Regions from separate parts of the Anaerobacillus sp. CMMVII genome, predicted to be linked through region 1. Evidence: riboswitches for the same ligand, from Rfam matches in the RefSeq annotation. Region 1 holds a riboswitch; each other region holds the start of a gene.
The links. A riboswitch is a leader RNA that binds a small molecule or an ion and turns the genes downstream of it on or off. The one in region 1 is predicted to bind lysine.

Region 1 (5,187 bases):
GATGAAACAGAGCATCAAATACCGCTGTTTGGCTATAACCTAATCCGAGAGGATGTTTTACCGGAACTGTTAGGAAAAGAGCATAATATTATTTTGTATTGGGCGGGTAAATCATTAGCTAGAAAGTATCCACTAAATGATATAACTGAAATTATCGCTTTTTTTCATCGAGCAGGTTGGGGAGAACTTACACTAACCAAAGAAAAGAAATCAGAATTACTTTTTGAGCTTACATCGAACTTTTTTGAAAACAAAAAAAATATCGTTCGACCACTAGAAGCTGGATTTTTGGCAGCTCAAATTGAAAATATAACTGGATTTATAACTGAAACGAATGAGGAACCCAAAAATGGTTCTATAAAAAAAGTAGTCTTTCACGTCAAATGGGACAGTCATGATCGAATTAGCGTATAATGAGAAAAGCGCAAGCGCCTTGCTTAGCCCCGACAAAAGCTACTGACCTCGTTCACAACGTGTGTTACTTCTAGAGTTTCTACATGCAGCTTTGCCTCGAGGACCTACTGGACCACAGAGGCAGCATTTAATGAAAAAGGTTATTTGACCTCGAGGGGCTTAACAGCTGCTCCTGCGCCACTACGTTTGCTCGTCGCAAGGCAGCTAGAAGCTAATTCAAGCAGTAGCCTCGCTGGAGCTAGACATCAAGTGGTGAAAACGTAAATACTTCTTATCTTTCAAAAAACGAGCAATCAAATTGATGATTTGCTCGTTTTGTTTCGTTATTAAGCAGTTGCAACTTTTACATTATCTAATTGAAATGCTTCATGTAAGGCTTCAACGGCCTTGACCATATTCACTTGATCAACAACTGTAGATACTTTGATCTCTGACGTACTAACCATTTTAATTAAAATACCCTTGTCAGAGAGCACTTTAAACATTTGTCCTGCAACACCAGGATTAGAAATCATTCCTGAGCCAACAATCGATACTTTTGCTAAACCTGTTTCATGAAGAATTTCCTCAAATCGCAGTTGATCACGGTTTTGTTCAAGTACATCTAAAGTTTCTGTTAATTTTTCAGAGAGAATTGAAAAGGAAATATTTGAATTTTCACTAGCAGCTATAGCGTTTTGAATAATAATATCAACATTTATATTATTCGTCGCTAGTGTCGTAAAAAGATTTGATAATCCTGAAATATCATTTGGCATGCCACAAACAGATATTTTCGTTACATTGCTTTCAAAAGCTAAGCCTCTTACCACTAAATTTTCTTCCACAGATACTTCCTCCTCAATAATTGTTCCTTCTTCTTCAACCATACTAGATCGAACAGTCAATTTTACTTGATAATTTTTTGCAAACTCTACTGCACGGGGATGCAATACACCAGCCCCAAGATTCGCCAATTCGAGCATCTCATCATAAGAGATTGAGCTTAGCTTCCTCGCAGTTTTTACAACCCGTGGGTCCGTTGTAAAAACACCTGTTACGTCAGTAAAAATGTCACAACGATCTGCTTTTAAGCCAGCAGCTAATGCAACAGCTGTGGTATCTGAACCACCTCTACCTAAAGTCGTAATTTCGCCAACTTCACTAAACCCCTGAAAGCCTGCCACAATAACAATTTTACCTTCCTCCAGATGTTTACTGATTTTCGCTTCCTCAAATCTTGTAATCCTTGCATTACTGTGACAATCCTCAGTTACGATCCCCGCTTGCCACCCTGTTAATGATATAGCTTCATAGCCTCTCTCCTGTAATGCCATTGATAATAAAGCAATTGTCACTTGTTCTCCAGTGCTTAATAGCATGTCCATTTCACGTTTACTTGGCTTTTCAGTAATGCCATTAGCTAAACTGACTAATTCATCCGTAGATTTCCCCATTGCTGAAACAACAACTACAACTTGGTGACCTTTTTCTACTGTTTCAATTACCCTACTTGCAACATGTTTAATTCGTTCAACACTACCAACTGACGTTCCACCAAACTTTTGGACAACTAAACCCATGCTCGCAACTCCCTTTTTAAAATTTCCTTTTCCCAAACCTATCTCAGTAGTATTTTTCTAGAACAAAGCGCAAGCGCCCTGGGTAGCCCCGACAAGCAAATGTTCTTCGAGAAAAAAAGTGTGCTCTTTCACTTTTATTCTCGAAGGTTATTTGACCTCGAGGGACTGGGCGCTAGAGCTAGACTGTCACTATAATTAAACTTATCCATAAATGAAAAAACATATAATTTCCTTAACAATAAAAAAAGCACCAATAAGGAAAACTCCTCACTGATGCTTCGACTTTTTGTGTCAAAACAAATAGAAACTAAAATAATGTTCCCGCACACGTGAGATAGTTCTCCACACAATCTTTGGGTGACTGTGTGACAGCCCTACATTTCTTAAATGCAGGTCCAGCATAAAAAGGTATGAGTTCTCTTTACACTTCGGCAAATTCCCCTTTCCGCTATCCTCACTGGACCTCATCGTCCTTAAATAACATACTCTTGGTTTTTGCTCCTCTACCACAACTTCAACTTTTGAAGTATTGGATATTTAATTAAGATTGAGTTTACCATGAAAAGTTGTTGCTTACAACAGCTTTTCAATTTGATTTTAGCGTTTATGTTCTCTGCTTCGACACATTGCCAGAACAACTCAAAACTCTACACTCTTAACTGCCTTTCAGTTTTTCCATCAAAGATTGAGCTATTTTAACTGGAATGCCAATCTGTTGAAAATCTTCTAAGTTGGCTTCCTTCATCTTTTTCACGGAACCAAAGTGCTTCAATAAGGCTTGTTTTCGTTTTTCGCCAACACCTTCAACTTCATCGAGAACAGAAGTGAACAATGTTTTACTTCGGATTTGTCGGTGAAAGGTGATAGCGAAGCGATGGACTTCATCTTGTATCCTTTGTAGTAAATAAAATTCTTGACAATCCCTTTTTAATGGGATTACCTCAGGAGGATCTCCCATTAACAATTGCGAAGTTCGATGTTTCGCATCTTTCGCTAATCCGCATACAGGTATTGCTAGACCAAGCTCATCTTCAATAACACTTTGAGCAGCTGAGATTTGTCCTTTACCACCGTCAATGACAATGAGGTCCGGTAATGGTAACTCTTCTTTAAGCTGCCTTAAATAACGTCTTCTAACTACTTCACGCATTGATTCGTAATCATCAGGGCCGCGGACTGTTTTTACTTTATATTTACGGTACCCTTTTCGATTTGGTTTACCGTCCACAAATGAGACCATTGCCGAAACCGGATCAACACCTTGAATGTTCGAATTATCAAACGCTTCAATAACATGAGGTGTCTTAATCTTTAACGCATTTCCTAAGTTTTGGATTGCTTTTATGGTTTTTGCTTCATCCCGTTCAATCAAGGCAAATTTATCTTTTAAAGCGGCATCAGCATTTTTGGTAGCGAGGTCCACTAGATCTTTCTTTGTTCCTTTTTGAGGATGGACAGTTCTAACTTGAATAAATTCGCTTGCCAGATCCTTATCTATTGTATTGGGTAAGAATATTTCTTTAGGCTTTAGGTGCTCTTTTTGACTATAAAATTGCCCTAAAAACGTTAAAAACTCTTCATCGGGTTCTTGATATACAGGAAACAGCGATACATCTCGTTCTATCAGTTTTCCTTGGCGAACAAAAAACACCTGTACACACATCCACCCTTTATCATAGGCAAACCCAAAGACATCTCGATCAATATCATCGGCAATAGTCATTTTTTGTTTTTCCATGACAGCTTCAATATGCTGAATTTGATCGCGATACTCCTTCGCACGCTCAAATTCAAGTGCTTCTGCAGCTTTCTCCATTTTTGCGATAAGGCTCTTCTTTATTTCTTTATGACCTCCATTTAAAAATCGAGTAATTTCCTCTACCATCTCACGGTTCGTACCTTTACTTACATCTTGGATACACGGTCCGAGGCATTGATTGATATGATAATACAGACAGACTCGATCCGGTATTGTAGAACACTTTCTAAGTGGATATAAACGATCAAGTAGCTTCTTAGTCTCACTAGCAGCTGCAGCGTTTGGATATGGCCCAAAATACTTACCTTTATCTTTTTTGACATTACGCGTTGTAATTAGACGGGGATGTTCCTCTGAAGTAACTTTTAGGTAAGGGTAGCTTTTATCATCTTTTAACATAACATTATATTTCGGATCATACTTTTTAATTAAATTGTGCTCCAAAATTAAAGCCTCAAAGTTTGAAGAGGTTATAATATATTCAAAATCCTCAATCTCACTTACTAAAAGTTGAGTTTTCCCATCATGTGAACCAGTGAAATACGATCGGACTCTATTTTTTAGAATTTTTGCCTTTCCAACGTATATTGTGGTCCCTTGCCTATCTTTCATTAAATAACAACCAGGCTGATCTGGTAATATTGCTAATTTCTCTTTTAGTTTCTCCAATGCAAATCACCACACTTTACCGATGATATTATATTTAGAAGAACTATAACAGTTTAGAGTGTAAAGTGTAAAGTGTAGAGTTTTGGAAAGAAAATGCTTAAGTGCAACACTCTCAATAACTCTAAACTAAAAAAGCCACCGTTCAGGTGGCTTTTTTATTATAAGTGTTTGTTTAAAAGTTCAGCTAACGCTTCTTTAGGTTGGAAACCGACAACCTGATCTACAACCTCACCGTTTTTGAATACTAATAACGTTGGAATGCTCATCACGCCGAATTTACCAGCTGTTTCTTGATTTTCATCCACGTCAATCTTAACCACTTTAGCTTTACCGCCTAATTCTGCATCAAGTTCTTCTAATACAGGTGCAATCATTTTACAAGGTCCGCACCATGGAGCCCAAAAATCTACTAATACTACACCTTCACTTGTTTCACTAGTAAAAGTTTGATCTGTTACGTTTACAATTGCCATTGTTAAATCCTCCCTATATTCCATCATTTTACCTCATAGAGTATTATACAATATTTCATTGAGGCTAGCTAGAAAATTGCTTTCAGTGTAAATTTCCCCTTTTTTAGAGTGTTTTATCCAAGGCTTAGCTCTCAACCTTTTGTAAGATTTAAGTACCATAATGATAAATACTTTATTAGATTTGATGCAAAAATTACCAAATGTCGGGAAATGAGACAATTAGAAAAGCGCGCCTTTTCTAGGCCCGCTTAAAATTATTATGAACTTACTACTTCTTTTTTAAATTCCTCTATTAGAATAGGTAATACTT
Region 2 (5,187 bases), on a different contig from region 1:
CGCTTTTACTGTTGGTGGGTTTATTTGTGTCATTGGACAGTTAATGTTGGATTTCCTTAAATTTTCTCCCGCTCATGTCATGAGTTCTTTAGTAGTAATTGGAGCTCTCTTAGATGGGTTTCATCTTTATGATCGGCTTATTGATTTTGCAGGGGCTGGAGCGATCGTTCCGATCACGAGTTTTGGACATTCACTTGTTCATGGAGCGATGATTGAAGCACAAAGATCAGGCTTTTTAGGTATAGGTATGGGGATTTTTGAAGTAACTTCTGCGGGAATATCATCAGCAATATTATTTGGATTTTTAGTAGCGATATTTTTTAAACCGAAAGGATGAAACCATGGAATACAAAAAAAGGGTTATTCTAATTACCGATGGTGATGAATCCGCGAGAAAAGCAGTAGAATTAGTTGCCAAAGAGATCGGTGGAAGGTGTATCAGTAGTTCGGGTGGCAACCCAAGCCGTTTGACTGGAAATGAGCTAGTTAAACTCATAAAAAAGGCTCCCTGTGATCCTGTTTTAGTCATGTTTGATGATTGTGGATATACAGAAGAAGGACCGGGGGAGGAAGCGATGCGGGTTGTCGCAACCGATCCGGATTTAGAGGTTATCGGTGCCATTGCAGTAGCCTCAAAAACACATGATAGTGAATGGACAAAAGTTAATGTAAGTATTGATCGTAATGGAAATTTAACTGAGTATGGAGTCGACAAATATGGTCTTCCTGATATAGAACTCGGCAGAATAAATGGTGATACTGTCTATAATTTAGATGAGCTTGACATCCCATTTATCGTGGGAATTGGGGATATTGGCAAAATGGCAGGGAAAGATGAAGTAGAGAAGGGGGCTCCAGTGACGAGAAAAGCGGTTGAATTGATATTGGAAAGGAGCGAAAAATAGATGAGTAATGAAATACTTGAAGAAGCAAGTGTGGACAAACAGAAAGTTTCCAGTCGAATGATTGAAAATGAAAGATATCTAAAAGAAAAATTAGGAATTGGAATTACTTTCGATATTGGTGTGAGGAAACTTTCAGTACTTGAAAAGGAATTACAGATTTACTTCCTCAATGGTCTCTGTGATAGTCAATTTATTATTGAATTATTAAAAGAGCTTATGTTTTTGGATGCAACTGAAAAACAAAAACAGCGCGTTAAAGAACAAATTGAAAATCGCCTAACTCATGTTCAAGTTGAACGCGTTAAAACGTTAGATGAAGCAACTGATCAGTTATTAGCAGGTCTTATTATTATTCTTATTGAAGATGAAACAGAAGCTATCCTTGTTGATGTTCGTAGTTATCCAGGCAGAGGGCCAGATGAGCCAGATACAGAGAGGGTGGTTAGAGGTGCACGGGATGGCTTTACAGAAAATCTAATTGTAAATACAGCTTTAACAAGAAGAAGAATTAAAGATGAGAGACTGAGACATGAAATTGTACAAGTCGGTGAACGTTCAAAAACTGACATATGTATTGCTTACATAAAGGATGTAGCTGACCCGGCATTTATTGAGAATGTAAAGAAAGAGCTTGATGGAATAAAAATTGATGGAATTTCTATGGCTGATAAAGTTGTCGAAGAATTTATTGTTAAACAAGGCATAAATCCCTTCCCGTTAGTTCGATACACGGAACGTCCTGATGTTACGGCAACCCATTTACTAGAAGGGCATGTCGTGATTTATGTAGATACTTCGCCAAGTGTTATCATCTTGCCTACAACATTTTTTCACCATGTACAACATGCGGAAGAGTTTAGACAAGCTCCGATTGTAGGGACTTTCCTACGCTGGGTCCGTTTTTCAGGGATGATTTTTGCTTTACTTATATTACCGTTGTGGCTGTTAATGGTAATGGAGCCAAGCTTGCTCCCTGCAGCTTTAGACTTTATCGGACCAAATGAGACGACCAATGTTCCTGTTTTTGCCCAAATAGTCATAGCTGAAATAGGGATTGAGTTGTTGAGGATGGCAGCCATCCATACGCCTTCACCGTTGGCGACTGCTCTCGGGTTAGTTGCAGCGTTGCTTATCGGGGAAATCGCGATTAATGTTGGTTTATTTATTCCAGAGGTTATTCTTTATGTAGCGCTCGGGGCAATTGGAACATTTGCAACACCTAGTTATGAATTAGGTATAGCATTAAAGCTTTCTCGCTTAGTATTATTATTGGCCGTATTTATCTTTAAAGTTCCAGGCTTTATCATCGGTTTCACAGTATTCTTTATATTCCTTACTAGCATAAGGCCGATGAATACACCCTACTTATGGCCGTTTATCCCGTTTTATCCGAGAGCGTTTGCGGATATTCTGTTTAGACTTTCAGTTCCATTAAAGAAGAAAAGACCAAAAATTGTTAATCCACAAAACTCAACAAAACAATCAACTAACTAACGTATTGCGATATTATCATTTTTATGATAAAGTTTTACGTAATCATTTGAAAGAGTTTCATAATAGATGTTGGAATTATGAAAATTCTTTAAAGGTAAGATAAATTAATAAAACCCCTCATTGATTAATGGGGTAGAGGCGCAAAGCGAATGAGTAAACTGTGGAGCTTGGGAAGCATTGAAGCAGCTTGAAAGGTCAATTTGCCGAAGTGGAGAATTGAGCCCTATCAATCTTTGCTGGGTCGTTATTGAATAAATAACGGACTGTCACTGTTCGCAGTGGAGGACTACTTTTTACTTGAGGTTACGAAAAAGCTATTAAGGCGGAAAATGTAACTTACATTTCCGCCTTTTTTATATCCTATATTCTAAATTTTAGGCTGTTTTCGTAAACTTTGTTGCTTTTAGGTCGTACCAAGCATTCGCTTGGTTGCGACCTAAAAGCTAATAGAAACAATCTATTAGGAAAGAGCGAAATTTTAAGAATGAATTTTAAGTAAACTTATTATTTTCTGTACTTAAATTCACACAAACGAGAGGAGATCATGTGAATGTACAAACACGGTACGAGCAGAGTTAATGACATAGGTCATTTAGAAATTGGTGGAGTTGATACTGTCAGTTTAAAGGAACAGTTTGGCACACCATTATATGTTTATGATGTCGCTTTAATTAGAGAAAGGGCGAATGAGTTTGTAAATGCTTTTCAAAAACGTGGAATTAAGGCTCAGGTAGCCTATGCTAGTAAAGCATTTAGTTGTGTAGCGATGGTTCAACTTGCAAAACAACTGAATTTAAGTTTAGATGTTGTTTCTGGTGGTGAATTGCACACAGCGCTAGTAGCTGGATTTCCTGCAGAAAAAATTCATTTTCATGGAAATAATAAAAGTTCTATGGAAATCGACATGGCAGTTGAAGCAGGCATCGGTTGTTTTGTTGTAGATAACTTTTTAGAGATTGAGCTAATTAGAGAAACGGCCCAAAGATACGGGAAAAAGGTTTCAGTTCTGTTACGGATTACACCTGGGGTAGAGGCCCACACTCATGAATATATTTCTACAGGTCAGGAAGATTCTAAATTTGGTTTTGATTTAATCAGTCGTCAAGCCCAAGAAGCGATAGTAAAAGTTCGAGATGCAAAAGAAATTGAAATGTTAGGTTTTCATTGTCATATTGGTTCACAGATTTTTGAAACAACCGGTTTTATTATGGCTGTAGAAAAAGTGTTTGCTTATCTAGCAGAGTGGAAAACCCAATTAGACTATGTTCCACAAGTTTTAAATCTTGGTGGTGGATTTGGGATTCGTTATGTCGAAGGAGATACACCACTTCCAGTTTCTCACTATGTTGATGCGACGATAAATGCGGTTGAAACCGAGTCAAGAAAACTTGGAATTGACATTCCAGAGATTTGGATTGAGCCAGGACGTTCTCTTGTTGGAGATGCTGGAACAACATTATATACAGTTGGATCTGAAAAAGAGGTTCCAGAAGTGCGTCATTATTTGTCAGTTGACGGAGGAATGACAGATAACTTGCGCCCTGCTCTTTATCAGGCAAAATATGAAGCAATGATTGCTAATCGGAGTAATGAAGCTAATCAGGAAATCTATTCTATTGCCGGGAAATGTTGTGAAAGTGGAGATATGCTGATTTGGGATATTGCATTACCTTTTGCTAGACATGGTGATGTATTAGCGGTATCTTGTACTGGGGCATATGGATATTCGATGTCTAACAACTACAATCGAATACCTCGACCAGCAGTAGTTTTCGTTGAAAACAGCGAAACAACATTGGTAGTAAAAAGGGAAACTTATAAAGATATAGTTCAGCTTGATTTACAGCTCAACGGAACTTCATTAGAAAACTAAGAAAAGCGCCTGAAGCTAGACATCAAGTACTAACAACGTTTATAATTTCTTAACTTATAATAAATAGGCTAGCTCAAGTTCAGCTTTTGGACAATATGGTGCTTGGTGTTTCAGTGCTTTATATTGTCTTGGAGGTCAAATCTTCGAGCAGCCTTTTCTATTATTGAGAAAGAATTAAACATGGTTAAGCCTAGTTGCATCTATAAGTTTGCTACCTTGACTAGTAAGAAACATAATGACAATGTTTGTGTTTTCTTGTTAAAGTGTAGTAAAATGACTTGAGTAAATATGTAATATATTTTGAGGAGGATACATACGTGAAAAAAGGTAGTATTGCTTTTGAAAATGGTGAAAAAATTGTAGTTGAGTTCTTCCCAGAGGAAGCACCAGGTACTGTAGAGAACTTTGAAAAGTTAGCTAACGAAGGTTATTATAATGGATTAACTTTTCACCGTGTAATTCCAGGATTTGTAGCTCAAGGTGGATGTCCAATTGGTAATGGTACAGGTGGTCCAGGTTACACAATTAAATGTGAAACAGAAGGGAACCCACATAAACATGGTCGTGGATACCTTTCAATGGCTCATGCTGGTCGTAATACTGGCGGAAGTCAATTCTTTATCCTTTTTGAACCACAGCCTCATTTAGATGGAGTGCATACTGTATTCGGTCGCGTAATCGAAGGCATGGATGTAGTTGATCGTATTCGCCAAAATGATGTAATGAGTGAAGTAAAGGTCTGGGAAGAATAATTTATCTTTAACAAGAACTTACATGAGATTCCCTCTTGTAAGTTCTTTTCTATTATAGGCCTGATTACTCATAGGTTGCTTTAAAATAGCTAGAAGAACAAGATATATCAAGGTCTCAGGAATTAATACTAGACAACTTTAGTTCCTTTTGTGATATAATAAA
Region 3 (5,187 bases), on a different contig from region 1:
GGTTTGATTTTTCACCTTACTCCCAGTATGATGAAAGATTTTTTGGACCAGGGTTTCCTTTTCCGGGAGGGCAATTTGGACCACCAGGACCACCTAGACCACCGGGGCCTCCAGGACCACCACCAGGACCTCCGGGACCACCATTTCAACCACCAGGGCAGGGGCAACAAGCAGGACCACCAACGTCGCCACCGCCTGCTTTTACACCTACACAAACTCAACAAGTAGGTACTTTCGCCGTTGATCCAGGAGCGATTCGCGGTTGCTTATTCAGATACACTTATGTATGGTTAACTAATCGTCAACAATTTTGGTTTTATCCAACCTTTGTAGGAAGAAGGTCAGTTTCTGGCTATCGCTGGAATGGTTGGATGTGGGTTTACTTCGGGATTGATTTACGCAGAATCTCGTCATTCCAATGTTTCTAATAACTCAACTCAAAAAGGCAGAAGTTCAAATCTGCCTTTTTTCTAACGTTTTCATCATATTAATGGTATAATTAATATGATATACCCAAGCAAGAACAACGGAAAACATAGCTTTTTCATGAAGGCTCTTTGTTGAGTAACAAACACTATGTGTTGCATCAGATCACTTTTCTAACTTATCCTTATAATAAGTTAGAAAAAATGCCCACCAAACTTGATGCAATGGCTATACTACATAATAGAAAAACAACAATTTAGGCGAAAATAGTCTTCATGAAAAAGAGCCTATGATAAATTTTGTAAAGTGAGGCATGCCGAATGGAAGAAACAGAAAAATTACCACCAAAAACATGTGAAATTGACAGATTAGTAACTGGCGCTGCTGATATTGAAAAAATACTAAACGGCAAAAAACTGCTGTCAGAAGAAATGGTAGATACGCAGACCCTGGTGAAATTATGGTTTTAAACGGAAAGTCATTTAAAGTGCTTAATGTATACCGTCAAACACTTGGAGATTTAACAGATGAAATGGCAAAAGACGAAGGTTACAACACACTTGAAGAATATAAAAATTCAATATTATCTATGCATAAGGGGATGCCTTGGCTACCTAATATGAGAGTTTGGGCACATGAATTTAGTCCAATAGAAGAGTAAATAAGAAAAAACCTCCAATTACTGGAGGTTTTTTTAACGAGAAAGCATTATTAAATGACTGGAGAAACTAATTTCGTTTTTATCGCTGCATAAACAGTTTCTTTTTCAGTTTCTGTAAGTGGAATTAAAGGTAGACGAACTGAACCAACATTTTGTCCTACCATTTCGAGCGCAGCCTTTACAGGTGTCGGATTAGGAGCAATAAACATAGACTTCATAATTGGTAATAACTCACGGTGCATAGAAGCCGCCGTTTTAGAGTCACCATTCTTGAAAGCTTCAACCATTTGTTTCATTTCACGACCAATGATATGTGAGGCTACCGATACGACGCCATGACCTCCAATAGCTAAAACTGGTAGAGTAAGACCATCATCACCACTATACACCAAGAAATCATCTGGAGTATTTTGAATAATATTCGCTATTGCATCTAAATCGCCACTCGCTTCTTTTATACAAACAATGTTGTGAATTTGAGCAAGACGAACGACTGTTTCCACTTCGATATTACAGCACTTCGACCAGGAATGTTGTACAGCATTACAGGTAACTGAGTCGATTCTGCAATTGTTTTAAAATGTAAGTAGAGTCCCTCTTGATTCGGTTTGTTATAATACGGTGCCACTAACATAATGCCATTAACGCCAGCTTGAGTAGCAATTTTAGTTAGCTCGATAGATGCCGCCGTACTATTAGTTCCTGTACCTGCAATAACTGAAGCACGCCCCGCAACAACTTCAACAACAAACTTAAATAGTTCTGCTTTTTCGCTTGTGGAAAGGGTGGGGGATTCACCAGTAGTTCCTGCAACTACGATACCATCAGTACCATGGTCAATTAAATAGTTAATTAATGTTTTCGTTGCCTCAAAATCAATTTTTTCTTCGTGGTCAAATGGCGTTACCATTGCCGTTAACATTTGTCCAAAATTCATGGAAAACACCTCTATTCAGTAAGTTTTGTTCATCGTTAGGAAAGTTCAAGTACCCATACACGACGACGTAAGTTCTTGAATAGAGCTAAATCACATGATCCAACCGTGAAAATAAAAAAAGCAACAACGAAGGAATCGTTGTTGCTAGAAAGTGTAAACCACGGTTATTCCAGCGTAAGATAGCCCTCCATATAGTCCTAAAACTATACGACAGTCCTGGATTTATTCAATCACAGGCCCAGTAACATGTTCATGAGTGACAAGTTACTTCGGCAAATCCCCCTTTCCAAACCTTCAACGGAGCTCATTCTCCTCAAAATTTGTACTAATGGTCAATGCGCCTCTATCACTTCAATTAAAATTGAAGTTAAGAAATATGAACTTTGTTCAACGATACCAAATTTTAGTGATAATTGCAACACAATCGATCCAAATCAAACATTTGGATTTTTTAGTTAGGACATTGTAGAGAAGATTGTAGTAGTTTACACATTGTTGTAAACTTAAAATAACAATTTATTACATTAAACTAGAGTAATGGATCTTTTGGTAACATTATCTATAAGAAAATATGTTTTTCAATGTTTACGAAGAAACCTTTGAGATACAGTATAAACAAATTCATCTTAATTAGGAGTGTTTTTCTTTTGCTATTATTTAATTCTTTTTTCATGGTCATTGTTGAGTTTTTTTACGACGAAAACATTCTAAAATTAGCCATTGCAGCGATTATTGGAATTATTATTGGTCTAGAACGTTCTCTAAAGCATAAACCAGCAGGTCTCAAAACAGCGATGATTTTGACAGTTGGTAGTTGCTTATTAACAATCGTATCTATCTACTCAGCTGAACTCTATAGTGAAGCATATACTAAACCCATGGATCCATTACGTTTAGCTGCACAAGTAATTTCGGGAATCGGTTTTATCGGTGGGGGAGTTATCCTTGTTAGAAAAAATGATGTCATTTCGGGAATAACAACTGCAGTTATGTTATGGGTATGTGGAGCAATTGGAATTGCTGTCGGGGCAGGATTTTATAAAGAATCGATCATAACATTAATCCTACTAATCCTTGCTGTTCAAATCTTACCCTTTATCATTGGAAAAGTTGGCCCTAAAGGGTTAAGAGAGAAGGAAATCAAAGTAAGAGCATACATTCGAAAAGACATCCAATTGACCGATATTATTAAACAGATCAAAGCCTTTGATTATAAAATTAGTAGTGTGAAAGTAAAAGAAGAAACCACACAATATTTACTAACATTCATCGTAATGACCCATAAAAAAGTTTATACAACAGATGTATTTTATCAGTTAAAATCACTAGATGGCATTGAAAAAGTCGAAGTTGAGAATTTGTCTTAGAGGAAGGTTGCTATAAAGTTGAAATAACACAGTAAAGCGTTCACTAGTCAAAAAAACAGCTTCCTCAATGTGAGGAGGCTGTTTCTACTTTGGGCAATCATTCTTTCAACAAGTTCCAGTTTTTATGAACGAACTTAAGTACATCGCGTTGATATTTCTTAATAATATAATAACTGACCAAATAAGCGATAGTTCCAAAAAAGAACATATTAACGAACATTCCAACTAAAAAAGCCTTGCCAATTTTCAAGCTCGCACTTAATACTTGCTCCGGTTTTTCAATTCCATCTTCTAACTCTTCGATAATAATTTCAATTTTCGTATCTATACTAATTGGTAGAATTGCTTCTCCGACTATCACATTCATATAAAATAAGATAGGGAACGACCATATAAACAGGACACCACCTATAAAGCCGGCTATTGAATTGCCTTTTACTAGTTTTGGTCCTACCGTTGAGAGAAACGGTCCAAATCCAAATGAAGGAATGAAGTTCATAAGAAATCCCATCGTAAATCCACTAGCGATACTATGTGTTTTGTCTTTTATTCGTAATAATCTTATACAAAGATATTTTAGTTTTCTTAGTTGTTTATTTAACATAATTCACCAGCCAAATTTTAATTAAATTTAACCCTTTAAGTCAGAGCGATTTGTTTAAATCAATCTTGCTTTATACCTCAATGTAAATACATAGCTTGTCCTTGTTGCGTTTAGGGAAAAAATATTACTCTATCAGTCGTTTTCATTAATCACTGAATATTGGCTTTAAGGACCAACTTTAACTATTATCTCATAAAATTACAAATGCTCCACTGTTATTTTTTATAGAAAACTTTTATAAAAAATGACCCAAAAGTTAGAAAGGATGTTTTCGAAAACTTTGTTGCTATTTATTGTTTAAATGGTTGTATCAGATGACTTGACTTACTTAGCAGAATAGCAAGTTAGAAAAGATGCCCCAAAACTTAGTGTAACGACGAGTGATACGGACTGGATCGGAAGCAGTAAAAACGGTCCGTAACCAAACATGATACGGTCAGATAACTAATCGGAAGCAACTATAAAGTCCTTAACCTAACGTGATACGGACAGGTAGCTCATCGTAAGCAGTAATGCCTTATATTGAGTAATTGAAAAACCACAATCTATGCGAAAATAGCCTTTAGAAAAGAGAGATTAGAAAAATCAGATGACGTTAGATACTTGAGAAATCGATCTGTACTAAAGATCGTATTTTTAACAAAAATCTCATTTATTGGAAATAAAATAATGTGAAACACTTCACATTGGAAGATTTTTCAAATATAATTTAAAGTAACGATATATGTAGTGCATATCGTTATTGGTAACTAAATAAAGAAAGAGGTGGATTTCATGAAAAAAAATAGTGGTATCTCTCTTGAAGAAGTATTAAACAGCACGAAAGTCTATCACAATTTGTCTGTGCCTGAGCTTGTGGAGATAGCCATTAAGCGTAAGGAAGGAAGATTAACAAACACTGGGGCGCTACTCGTTACTACAGGCAAGTATACAGGACGCTCACCTAATGATAAATACATTGTATATGATCCTTCCGTTGCTGAGAGTATTGCTTGGGGAAATGTGAACCAGCCTTTTGATCAGGAAAAGTTTGTGATCCTTTATCAAGATGTTCTGCATTATTTAAGTGAGAAAGAATTGTTTGTGTTTGATGGCTTTGCAGGTGCAGATGAATTATTTAGATTACCGATTTCTGTTATCAATGAATTTGCTTGGCACAATTTATTTGCTCATCAACTTTTTATCCGACCAA

Region 2: linked by a shared signal. The riboswitch ahead of lysA (diaminopimelate decarboxylase) and the one ahead of H1D32_RS06775 (aspartate kinase) in region 1 are both predicted to bind lysine.
Region 3: linked by a shared signal. The riboswitch ahead of dapA (4-hydroxy-tetrahydrodipicolinate synthase) and the one ahead of H1D32_RS06775 (aspartate kinase) in region 1 are both predicted to bind lysine.

What each region holds. Positions count from the first base shown of each region.
Region 1 covers NZ_JACEHK010000002.1:548,087-553,273, reverse strand. Annotated here, with positions in the region: gene H1D32_RS06780 (YslB family protein) at 1-414, shown strand, start outside; gene H1D32_RS06775 (aspartate kinase) at 741-1,976, opposite strand; lysine riboswitch at 2,304-2,490, opposite strand; gene uvrC (excinuclease ABC subunit UvrC) at 2,632-4,404, opposite strand; gene trxA (thioredoxin) at 4,563-4,877, opposite strand; gene H1D32_RS06760 (electron transfer flavoprotein subunit alpha/FixB family protein) at 5,135-5,187, opposite strand, start outside.
Region 2 covers NZ_JACEHK010000010.1:235,130-240,316, forward strand. Annotated here, with positions in the region: gene spoVAE (stage V sporulation protein AE) at 1-337, shown strand, start outside; gene spoVAEA (stage V sporulation protein SpoVABEA) at 342-905, shown strand; gene H1D32_RS14730 (spore germination protein) at 906-2,399, shown strand; lysine riboswitch at 2,525-2,696, shown strand; gene lysA (diaminopimelate decarboxylase) at 2,950-4,272, shown strand; gene H1D32_RS14740 (peptidylprolyl isomerase) at 4,590-5,024, shown strand.
Region 3 covers NZ_JACEHK010000006.1:199,807-204,993, reverse strand. Annotated here, with positions in the region: gene H1D32_RS10180 (hypothetical protein) at 1-428, shown strand, start outside; partial or broken gene H1D32_RS10175 (ASCH domain-containing protein) at 747-1,087, shown strand; partial or broken gene dapA (4-hydroxy-tetrahydrodipicolinate synthase) at 1,138-2,024, opposite strand; lysine riboswitch at 2,197-2,378, opposite strand; gene H1D32_RS10165 (MgtC/SapB family protein) at 2,672-3,391, shown strand; gene H1D32_RS10160 (DUF2062 domain-containing protein) at 3,489-3,995, opposite strand; gene pckA (phosphoenolpyruvate carboxykinase (ATP)) at 4,770-5,187, shown strand, end outside.